3 regions of the Kribbella swartbergensis genome follow, and region 2 is predicted to be linked to each of the others. Evidence: riboswitches for the same ligand, from Rfam matches in the RefSeq annotation. Region 2 holds a riboswitch; each other region holds the start of a gene.
The links. A riboswitch is a leader RNA that binds a small molecule or an ion and turns the genes downstream of it on or off. The one in region 2 is predicted to bind ZMP and ZTP.
Positions count from the first base shown of each region.

Region 1: linked by a shared signal. The riboswitch ahead of ACYVOK_RS09510 (metallophosphoesterase family protein) and the one ahead of ACYVOK_RS10185 (glycine hydroxymethyltransferase) in region 2 are both predicted to bind ZMP and ZTP.
Region 3: linked by a shared signal. The riboswitch ahead of ACYVOK_RS10720 (bifunctional 5,10-methylenetetrahydrofolate dehydrogenase/5,10-methenyltetrahydrofolate cyclohydrolase) and the one ahead of ACYVOK_RS10185 (glycine hydroxymethyltransferase) in region 2 are both predicted to bind ZMP and ZTP.

Region 1 is NZ_BAAGPM010000014.1:536,795-540,059, forward strand. It holds gene ACYVOK_RS09500 (cysteine hydrolase family protein) at 1-217, shown strand, start outside; gene ACYVOK_RS09505 (pectate lyase family protein) at 429-1,439, shown strand; ZMP/ZTP riboswitch at 1,484-1,562, shown strand; gene ACYVOK_RS09510 (metallophosphoesterase family protein) at 1,587-2,465, shown strand; gene ACYVOK_RS09515 (VOC family protein) at 2,470-2,853, opposite strand; gene ACYVOK_RS09520 (LysR family transcriptional regulator) at 2,879-3,265, opposite strand, start outside.
Region 2 is NZ_BAAGPM010000014.1:674,639-677,903, reverse strand. It holds gene ACYVOK_RS10190 (GbsR/MarR family transcriptional regulator) at 1-172, opposite strand, end outside; gene ACYVOK_RS10185 (glycine hydroxymethyltransferase) at 255-1,703, opposite strand; ZMP/ZTP riboswitch at 1,732-1,813, opposite strand; gene ACYVOK_RS10180 (acyl-CoA dehydrogenase family protein) at 1,811-3,265, opposite strand, start outside.
Region 3 is NZ_BAAGPM010000014.1:795,688-798,952, reverse strand. It holds gene ACYVOK_RS10725 (beta-N-acetylglucosaminidase domain-containing protein) at 1-1,647, shown strand, start outside; ZMP/ZTP riboswitch at 1,761-1,850, shown strand; gene ACYVOK_RS10720 (bifunctional 5,10-methylenetetrahydrofolate dehydrogenase/5,10-methenyltetrahydrofolate cyclohydrolase) at 1,876-2,745, shown strand; gene aroH (chorismate mutase) at 2,778-3,146, shown strand; gene ACYVOK_RS10710 (prephenate dehydrogenase) at 3,166-3,265, shown strand, end outside.

The DNA.
Region 1 (3,265 bases), 140 kb from region 2:
CGAGTGCATCCGCTCGACGATCCACGGCGCCTTCGTCCGCGGGTACGACGTCACGCTCGTCGGCGACGCCCACACCACCGAGGACCTCACCGAGTACGGCGCCCCACCGCCCGACCAGGTGATTGCTCACACCAACCTCTACTGGCAGTACCACCGAGCCCCAGGCCGCACCGCAGCCGTGGAGAACACCGCCGACGTCACCTTCCAGGACACGTAGACACTCTTCACCCCAGGCACGGAAGGGTTTGAACGATCGATCGCCTCGCTCCATGCCACGAACGGTGACGAGACCTTGACAGGGAGAAACCGGTTTCAGTACGGTTCCAGGATCCTAGGAAAGCGCTTTCCGACTCTTTCCGGTGAGCCCGCCGCCCACGCCACGGCGTACTGCGGCGTGCCCGCCATCCGCCCCAATCGGAGGTTCTCTCATGTCCTTCTTCGCGTCCCCAACGCGCCGGAACTCATCACCGGTTCGACGCAGGTTGCCGTACCTGGCGGCGGCCACCGCGCTCACCGTGGTCTCGGCGGCCGTGGTGTCGGCGGTCGCCGTACCCGAAACTCTGCCGAAGGCCTCGGCGGCCACGTTCTCACTGCAGGGCTGGGCCACCCAGGGTGGTGGCACGACCGGTGGCGGCAGCGCCTCGCCGGTCACCGTGACGACGGCCTCGGCCCTGATCAGTCAGATGCAGTCGAGCGGTGCGAAGGTGATCCGGGTGTCCGGCACCATCACCCTCTCGGGCATGAACAAGGTCGCCTCGAACAAGACGATCATCGGTGTCGGCAGCGGCGCCACCATCACCGGCGGCGGTCTGAACGTCGCGAGTGTCAGCAACGTCATCATCCGGAACATCAACTTCCGCGACTCGGACGACGACGCGATCAACATCCAGTACTCGACCAGGGTCTGGGTCGACCACAACAGCTTCAGCAGCGGGTACGACGGCGCCGTCGACGTCAAGCGCGCGTCGGACTACGTGACCGTGTCGTGGAACAAGTTCTCCAACCACGACAAGGTCGGGCTGATCGGGCACAGCGACGGCAACGGCGGCGAGGACATCGGCAAGTTGCGGGTGACGTACTACGCGAACTGGTTCGACGGGACCACGCAGCGGCACCCGCGGGTCCGGTTCGGCAACCCGGTGCACGTCGTCAACAACTACTACCGAGGCAACAGCGGCTACGGCGTCGCGTCCACCTGCAACGCGGGCGTCTATGTGGAGCGGAACTACTTCGAGAACGTCCGTAGCACCGTCGTCACCCAGACCGGTGACTCACCTGCGGGCAACGTGAAGCTCCTCAACAACTACCTCGTCAACTCCGGTACGCCGGCTTCCCGGAACTCCTCCAGCGTCGGCGCGATCCCGTACCCGTACGTCGTCGACGCCGCCGAGAACGTGAAGTCGATCGTCACGTCCGGCGCCGGCACCGGCAAGATCTAGTCCCGTCCCGGTGTCCCGGCCCTCTCGGCCGGGACACCGGTAGGCTGGTGGGACACGACTGGCGAGGGTGGGCGCGAACCACCGGGGAGTGACAGCAGGGCATCGACCGCCTGGGTGCCCGAGGCAAGGGACTCGAGGAGCCTGGTCGTGCACCGTGTACTGCATCTGTCCGACACCCACGTCAGCCGCATCGGACCGGACGAGGACGGCGTCGACGGTCTCGCCGCGTTGCGGCAACTGCTGTACGACGTCCGCCACGTCCCGTCGCTGGACCTCGTGGTGATCAGCGGTGACATCGCCGACGACGGCTCCAAGGAAGGATGCCTCGCGGTCCGGTCGGCTGTCGGTGCGTTCTGCCGGGAACGCGGGATCCCACACGTCTACAGCACCGGAAACCACGACCGCCGGGAAGGCTTCGCGGCGGTCCTCGGCTGGGGTCACCTCGGCCCGGACGACGCACCGATCGGACGCCGGGCCGAGTTCGACGGCGTGATCGCCGCGGTGAGCGTGGTCAACGGTCTGCGCGTCATCACCCTCGACAGCCTCGTCCCCGGCGAAACGCACGGCGTGCTCGGTCGCGATCAGCTCGACTGGCTGGAGGCCGAGTTGGCCACACCCGCGCCGGCCAGATCGATCGTCGTACTCCATCACCCGCCGATCTCCGTCGACGCGATGCCGTACATGAGTTCCGTCGTACTGCAAGACCCTGCCGCTCTGGGTCAGGTTCTGGCCGGCACCGACGTACACGCCGTCCTCTGTGGACACCTGCACCACCAACTGTCCGGAAGCCTGGGAGACAAGCCGGTCTGGGTCACCCCCGGCGTCATCACCCGCATCGACCTGACCGCTCCGCCGTCCTCGGTCCGAGGCGTCCTGGGAGCCGGCGCAACAGTTGTCGACCTGGGCGGCCCCTTCTCGCCGATGTTCCACACCATTCACTCCCGCGACCGCCAGGCCGGCACCGAGGTCTACGTCTACAACCCCCTCACCGGCGAAGACACTCCCGAGGTCAGCCCCATCACGTGAGGGCTCAGGCAACGCAGAACTCGTTGCCTTCGGGGTCAAGCATGACGATGTGGCCGAGGGGTTCGCCGTAGTACTCCTCGCGGACACGGGTCGCGCCGGCGGCGGCAAGTTCGTCGGCTTTCGCCCGGATCAGCATCTCCCGCTCGGCCATGTCCCACGGCGCCTCGCCGGCGACCCGGATGTCGATGTGCATCCGGTTCTTCGAGGTCTTCTTCTCGGGCACCCGCAGAAACCCGATCGCCGGTCCGCGGCCGTCCGCGTCCACGATCGACGCGCCGTCCGGATCGTCGTACCCGGGCTCCTGCACATACCCGAGCGCACCGGCCCAGAACGCGGCCAGCCGCTGCGGATCCTCGGCGTCACAGCCCAGCGTCCAATGCGTAGCCATTCCCGCAGGCTACTTGCGCGCCGATTCATCCAGGGCTGTCGCCGAGCTTCGCTGCTGCGGCGAGCGCCGACAGGAGAGCCGCGGTGGCGGGTGGATCGGGCGGTTCGCCGTACGTCGCCGCGTAGACGTGCCGGCGTGATCCCGCCAGCTTCGTTGCGACGATGTCGTCGGCCGTGTGGGCGCGCAGAGCGAGTCCGGGCATCGTGGTCACGCCGAGTCCGGCGGCGACCAGGGTCTGCATCACGACCATGTCGTCGGAGGTGTAGCCGATCTGCGGCTCGTATCCTTCCTCGGCGCACAACGAGAGCAGGTGGCTGCGGCACCGCGCACACCCCGCGATCCAGGTCGCGTCACGCAGGTCGGAGAGTTGTTGCCCTCGGCCCTTTGACAGCAGGTACAGCGGGTCGTCGAG
Region 2 (3,265 bases):
GACTGATCCGCAGCGACTCCGCGAGCTCGGCGGACGTCATGGTGCCGGTCGGGCTGACCAGCATCCGCCCGATCACCCGGGCGGACATCGTCGGGACGCCGCTGTTCGCCAGCACCCCGGCGAACCGCTCGACGAACTGACTGATCTCTTCCGGGGTGGGTTCAGGCGGCATGGCCGCATCCTACTCCAACTATCACAACGTTCTGATAGTTGAAGCGCCCGCTCCCGGTCAGGGAGCGGGCGCCATGGGTCTCTCAGCTGAGCTCGAGGCCCGGGTACAGCGGGTGCTTGTCGAGCAGCTCCGCCGAGGCGGCCTTGGTCTTGTCCGCGACGCCGTCGGCGAGCACGTACTTCGCCTTCGACGCCGCTCCGGCCGACGTCGTGGTCGGGGTGGTCGACGACAGCACGTCGACGATCAACTCGGCGACCCGGTCGAACTCGTCGACCCCGAAGCCGCGGGTGGTCAGCGCCGGCGTACCGATCCGGACACCCGAGGTGTACCAGGCGCCGTTCGGGTCCCGCGGTACGGCGTTCCGGTTCGTCACGATCCCGGCGTCCAGCAGCGCCGACTCGGCCTGCCGCCCGGTGATCCCGTACGACGACACGTCCAGCAGCACGAGGTGGTTCTCGGTGCCGTCGGTGACGAGTTTGACGCCGCGCTTCATCAGGCCCTCGGCCAGCGCGACCGCGTTGTCCGCGATCGCCTGCGCGTACTCCTTGAACGACGGCTGCCGGGCCTCGGCCAGCGCCACCGCCTTGGCCGCCATCGTCTGGCTCAGCGGGCCGCCGAGCACCATCGGGCAACCGCGGTCGACCGCGTCGGCGTACTCCGGCTGGCACAGCACCATGCCGCCGCGCGGACCGCGCAGGGACTTGTGCGTCGTGGTCGTGGTGACGTGCGCGTGCGGCACCGGGTCGAAGTCACCGGTGAAGACCTTGCCGGCCACCAGGCCGGCGAAGTGGGCCATGTCGACCATCAGGGTCGCGCCGACCTCGTCCGCGATCTCGCGCATCTTCGCGAAGTTCACCTTCCGCGGGTACGCCGAGTAGCCCGCGATCAGGATCAGCGGCTTGAACTCGCGGGCGATCCGGGCGACCTCGGCGTAGTCGAGCAGCCCGGTCTGCGGGTCGGTGCCGTAGGAGCTCTGGTGGAACATCTTGCCGGAGATGTTCGGCCGGAAGCCGTGGGTCAGGTGACCGCCGGCGTCCAGCGACATGCCGAGCATCTTCTGGTCGCCGAACGCCTTGCGGAGCTTGGTCCAGTCCTCCTCGGTCAGGTCGTTGACGTGCTTCGCGCCGGCCTCGGCCAGCGCCGGCGACTCGATCCGCTGGGCCAGGATCGCCCAGAAGGCGACCAGGTTCGCGTCGATGCCGGAGTGCGGCTGGACGTAGGCGTGCGGTGCGTCGAACAGCGCCTTGGCGTGGTCGGCGGCGGCCTGCTCGACCGTGTCGACGTTCTGGCAGCCGGCGTAGAAGCGGTGCCCGATGGTGCCCTCGGCGTACTTGTCGGACAGCCAGTTGCCCATCGTCAGCAAGGTGGCGGGGGAGGCGTAGTTCTCGCTCGCGATCAGCTTCAGCGAGGAGCGCTGGTCGGCCAGTTCGGCCTTGATCGCGCCGGCGATGGTGGGTTCCACCGCGCCGATCACCTCGAGCGCGTTGCGGTACGCGGCCGATGCGGCGGCGGCATCGAAGGGTTGAGTCATCGTTGTCTCTCCTGCGGTTGCAGTGGGTCGAAGGCACCCAGGCGCACGGTGCCGACGGTCTTCGCTCCCCGGTGGTTCTCCACCTCAGCGCGCCAGTCGCGACGCCCTCACCCTATCGTGCGCTCGACGATCTGCCGGAAGGGTGTGGTCCTCGGAAGCGTGCCGAACACACCGCCCCAATCGCCGGCCAGCCTGGACGCGACGAAGGCGTCCGCGACCTCCGGCGGCGAGTACCGGACCAGCAGCGAGGCCTGCAGGCACAGGGCCATCCGCGCCGCCAGCCGCCGGGCGCCGGCTTCCGCCTCGGACACATCAGCAAGCGCTTGCAGTACGTCGTTGACCGCGGCATCGAGCCGGTGATCGGCACCCTGGCAGGTGGCCAGCTCGGTCAGCCAGGCCTCCAGCGACTCGGGCCGGCGCAGGGCCCGCAGGACGTCGAGTGCGTTGACGTTGCCGGAGCCTTCCCAGATCGAGTTCAGCGGCGACTCCCGGAACAGCAGCGGCATCCCCGACTCTTCGACGTACCCGTTCCCGCCCAAACACTCCAACGCCTCAGCCACCATGAACGGCGTCCGCTTACACACCCAGAACTTCGCCAACGGAAGTGCGATCCGCCGGAAGGCGGCAGCCTGAGCATCACCCGCGAGCGAGGCGTCAACCGCGGCGGCTAGGCGCATGCCTAGAGCGGTGGCGGCTTCGCTCTCCAGGGCGAGGTCGGCGAGGACGTTTTGCATTGCGGGCTTTTCGCTGAGGAGGCTGCCGAAGGCTGAGCGGTGGCGGGTGTGCCAGACGGCCTCCACGAGGGCGCGGCGCTGGAGGGCGGCGGAGCCGAGCACACAGTCGAGGCGGGTGGCGGCGACCATCTCGATGATGGTGCGAACCCCGGCGCCCTCGTCGCCGAGCCGGTACCCGACCGTGCCGTGGAACTCGACCTCGCTGGACGCGTTCGACCGATTGCCGAGCTTGTCCTTCAGCCGCTGCAGGGCAAACGCGTTCCGGTTGCCATCGGCAAGGACCCGCGGTACGACGAAGCAGCTCAGCCCCTCCGGCGCCTGCGCGAGCACCAGGAAGACGTCCACCTGCGGCGCCGAGCAGAACCACTTGTGCCCGTTCAGCTGGTACTCGCCGTCGTTCCCGGTCGGCGTCGCGGTGGTGAGGTTCGCGCGGACGTCGGACCCGCCCTGCTTCTCGGTCATCCCCATCCCGGCGAGCACACCGGTCTTCTCGGCCGCGGGCAGCCGGCGTACGTCGTACTGGGTGGAAGCGAGTTGCGGGATCCACTCCTTGGCGAGCCGCTCGTCGGCCTTCAGCGCGGGCACGGCGGCGTACGTCATCGAGATCGGGCAGCCGTGGCCGGGCTCGACCTGCGACCAGAGGTAGAAACCGGCGGCGCGGGTCAGGTGCGCCGACGGACGGTCGCTTGTCCACGGCGCCGCCTGCAGGCCGAAACCGACGGCCTGCTCCATCAGCCAGTGCCACGCCGGATGGAACTCGACCTCGTCGACCCGGTGCCCGTAGCGGTCGTGGGTGCGCAGGACGGGCGGGTTCTGGTTCGCCGGAAG
Region 3 (3,265 bases), 120 kb from region 2:
ACCGAGTACTACAACGTGTCCGAGACGCCGTACAAGAAGGCCCTGCGGGAGCAGCTCGACAGTGCGGTGGTCGTGCACTGGACCGGGATCGGGGTCGTGCCGCGCACGATCACGAGCGCACAAGCGGCCCAGGCGCGGGCGGTGTTCGGGCACGACATCCTGATCTGGGACAACTACCCGGTCAACGACTACGCGGCCGGCCGCATCCTGCTGGCCGACTACAGCGGCCGTGAGCCGGGGATCGCCGAGCACGTCGCCGGCGTGATCTCGAACCCGATGAACCAGGCCGCGGTCAGCAAGCTCGCGCTCTACTCGTTCGCCGAGCTGGGCTGGAACCCGGCCCGGTACGACGAGGAGGCCTCGTGGCACCGGGCGATCGCGGAACGCGCCGGGGGAGACCGCCGGACGATCGCGGCCCTGGAGGTCTTCGCCGACCTGAACACCTACGACTCGACGCTGCACCCGGAGAGCGCGCCGGTGCTGGCGGCCCGGACCACCGCGTTCTGGAAGACCTGGCAGGCAGGCCAGCGGGACGCGGCGATCGAAGCGATCAAGCCCTACTTCACCGCCGTCGAGAAGGCCCCCGCGCAGATTCGTGAAGGGGTGACGGACCCCGCGTTCGCCGACGAGGCCAAGGCGTGGCTCGACGCGACCGTGCTGTGGGGCCAGGCACTGCAGGAATCGCTGCGGCTCCTCGAGCAAGTGGCCGAGGGCAACGGATCGGCCGCCTGGACCAGCCGTCAGCGGATCGAGCAACTGGTCAGCCAGGCGAAGGCGATCCGCGACATCCGGCTGCCGCACTCCAACACCTACCCGCGGATCGGCGAGGGCGTCGCCGACGCGTTCCTCGCCGAGGCCGGCCGGGTCCACGACCAGTGGATGGGTATCGAGCCGGGCCGTACGGCGTCCAGCTCGCAGGGCACGTACTCCGACAACGTCCCCGAGCGGATGATCGACGGCGACGAGTCGACGTTCTACTGGAGCAACGGTGCCCCGGTGGCCGGCGACGAGATCCGGGTCGACCTCGGCGCGCCCAGGGCGATCGGTGACATCGCCGTACTCATGGGGAAGGCGACCAGTCCGCGGGACTACATCCACTCCGGCGTCCTGGAGTACTCGACCGACGGCGAGACATGGACCGAGTTGACCCGTGCGACCACGGCCGAGGTGCGTTTCACCGCCGACGTTACGGCGCGGTACGTCCGCTACCGGGCGCTGGCCGACAACCCGTCGTACTGGCTCGTGGTGCGTGAGTTCGCGATCGAGGTGACGGACGGCTCCGAACTGGTGCTGACGGCAACTGGCACGCCGGCGCCGGCCGCGGGCTCGTCGCTCGGCGATGCGGTCGATGGTGACGTGCGTACGGCGTACGTCGCCGAGCGGGCACCGGCGGCGGGCGACGCGCTGACCGTGACGTTGTCCGCGCCCACCGCAGTCGACCGGATCACGGTCCTGCAGTCCGCCGACGCGTCCGGCCGGCTCGAGGTCCGCACCAGCGAGGGCTGGAAGGAGGTAGGCCAGGTGAAGGCTGCGTACAGCGCGGCGACGATCCCGGTCACCACGATTGACCAGATCCGGATCACCTGGTCGCCCGGCGCCGTACCGCCAAAGGTCCACGAGGTGGTGCTGCACCGGGCCGGCAACTAGGGTTCGCCGCCGGTCCGGCGGTTGCGGGTCACCCGCGGGGACTGGCAGCCGGCCGCGCGGGTCGAGGTGATCGGCCTGGAGGCACGCCGGTCGTGGTTCGTCGCGTAGTGTGGACGGCGGACCGCGACTGGCGTTGAGGTGGAGGACCACCGGGGAACGGTCCGCCGGACGAACCGGCTGAGCCGCGCGCCTGGGCACCTGACCTCTAGGCCCGAAGGAGCGCGCCGGATGACCAAGTTGATGATCGGGACCGACCTCGCCGCCGAACTGGTGGCGAAGACGGCTGAGCGGGCCCGCGTACTGCGGGACAACACCGGTGTCCAGGCGTGCCTGGCGACAGTGCTGGTGGGCGACGACCCGGCCTCGGCGACGTACGTGCGGATGAAGCAGAACCGGAGCCGGAAGGCCGGCATCGCGTCTCGGAGCGTCGTACTGCCCGCGCGGACCACGACCGAGGAACTGGTCGGCGAGCTGCGGAAGCTGTCCGCGGACCCGGAGGTGCACGGGATCCTGCTGCAGCACCCGGTGCCGGCGCACATCGACGAGCGGGCCGCGTTCGAGGCGATCGATCCGGCCAAGGACGTCGACGGCGTGACCACGCGGTCGTTCGCCGCGATGGCGTTCGGCGAACCCGGGTTCCGGTCGGCCACGCCGGGCGGGATCATGCGGCTGCTCGAGGCGTACGACGTACCGATCGCCGGAGCGCACGCGGTCGTGATCGGCCGCAGCCCGATCCTCGGCAAGCCGGCCGGGATGTTGCTGCTGGCATCGAACGCGACCGTCACCTACACCCACTCACGGACCCGCAACCTGCCGGAGATCGTCCGGACCGCGGACATCGTGGTGGCCGCGGTCGGCAGGCCGAACTTCGTCCGCGGCGACTGGCTGAAGCCGGGCGCGGTGGTGGTCGACGCCGGATACAACGAGGGCAACGTCGGCGACGTCCACTTCGACGAGGCGGCCGAGGTGGCGAGCCTGATCACGCCGGTCCCGGGTGGAGTCGGGCCGATGACGATCGCCCTCCTGTTGGAGCAGTCCCTCGACGCCGCCGAGGCACAATCCGAGACGGCTGTCCACGGTCTGACTACTCTGCCCTAGGGTTGAGGCAGACGAGTGAAGGAGGCGGGAACGTGGCGGTACGGGCGATCCGGGGTGCCACCCAGCTGGAGGTGGACGAGCGCGAGCACCTGCTCGAGCGGTCCGCCGAGCTGGTGAAGGCGGTCCTGGAGGCGAACGATCTGGACCGGGAGGACCTGATCAGCATCCTGTTCACCGTCACGCCGGACCTGCACTCGGAGTTTCCCGCGGTGGCGGGCCGGCAGATCGGGCTGACCGACGTACCGCTGATGTGCATGCAGGAGATCGACGTCCCGCACGCGCTGCCCCGGGTGGTCCGGATGATGGTGCACGCCGAGTCGCCGCGGTCCCGGGAGAAGATCCAGCACGTCTACCTGCACGGCGCGGTCGCTCTGCGTCCGGACCTGACAGGCGCCCAGTGACGGGCCGAGTGAGGACACGGTGACCGAGCTGCGCGGCCCGGTCCGGATCGTCGGCACCGGATTGATCGGTACGTCGATCGGCTTGGCGCTGGGCCGGCTGGGTGTGGTGGTCGAGTTGG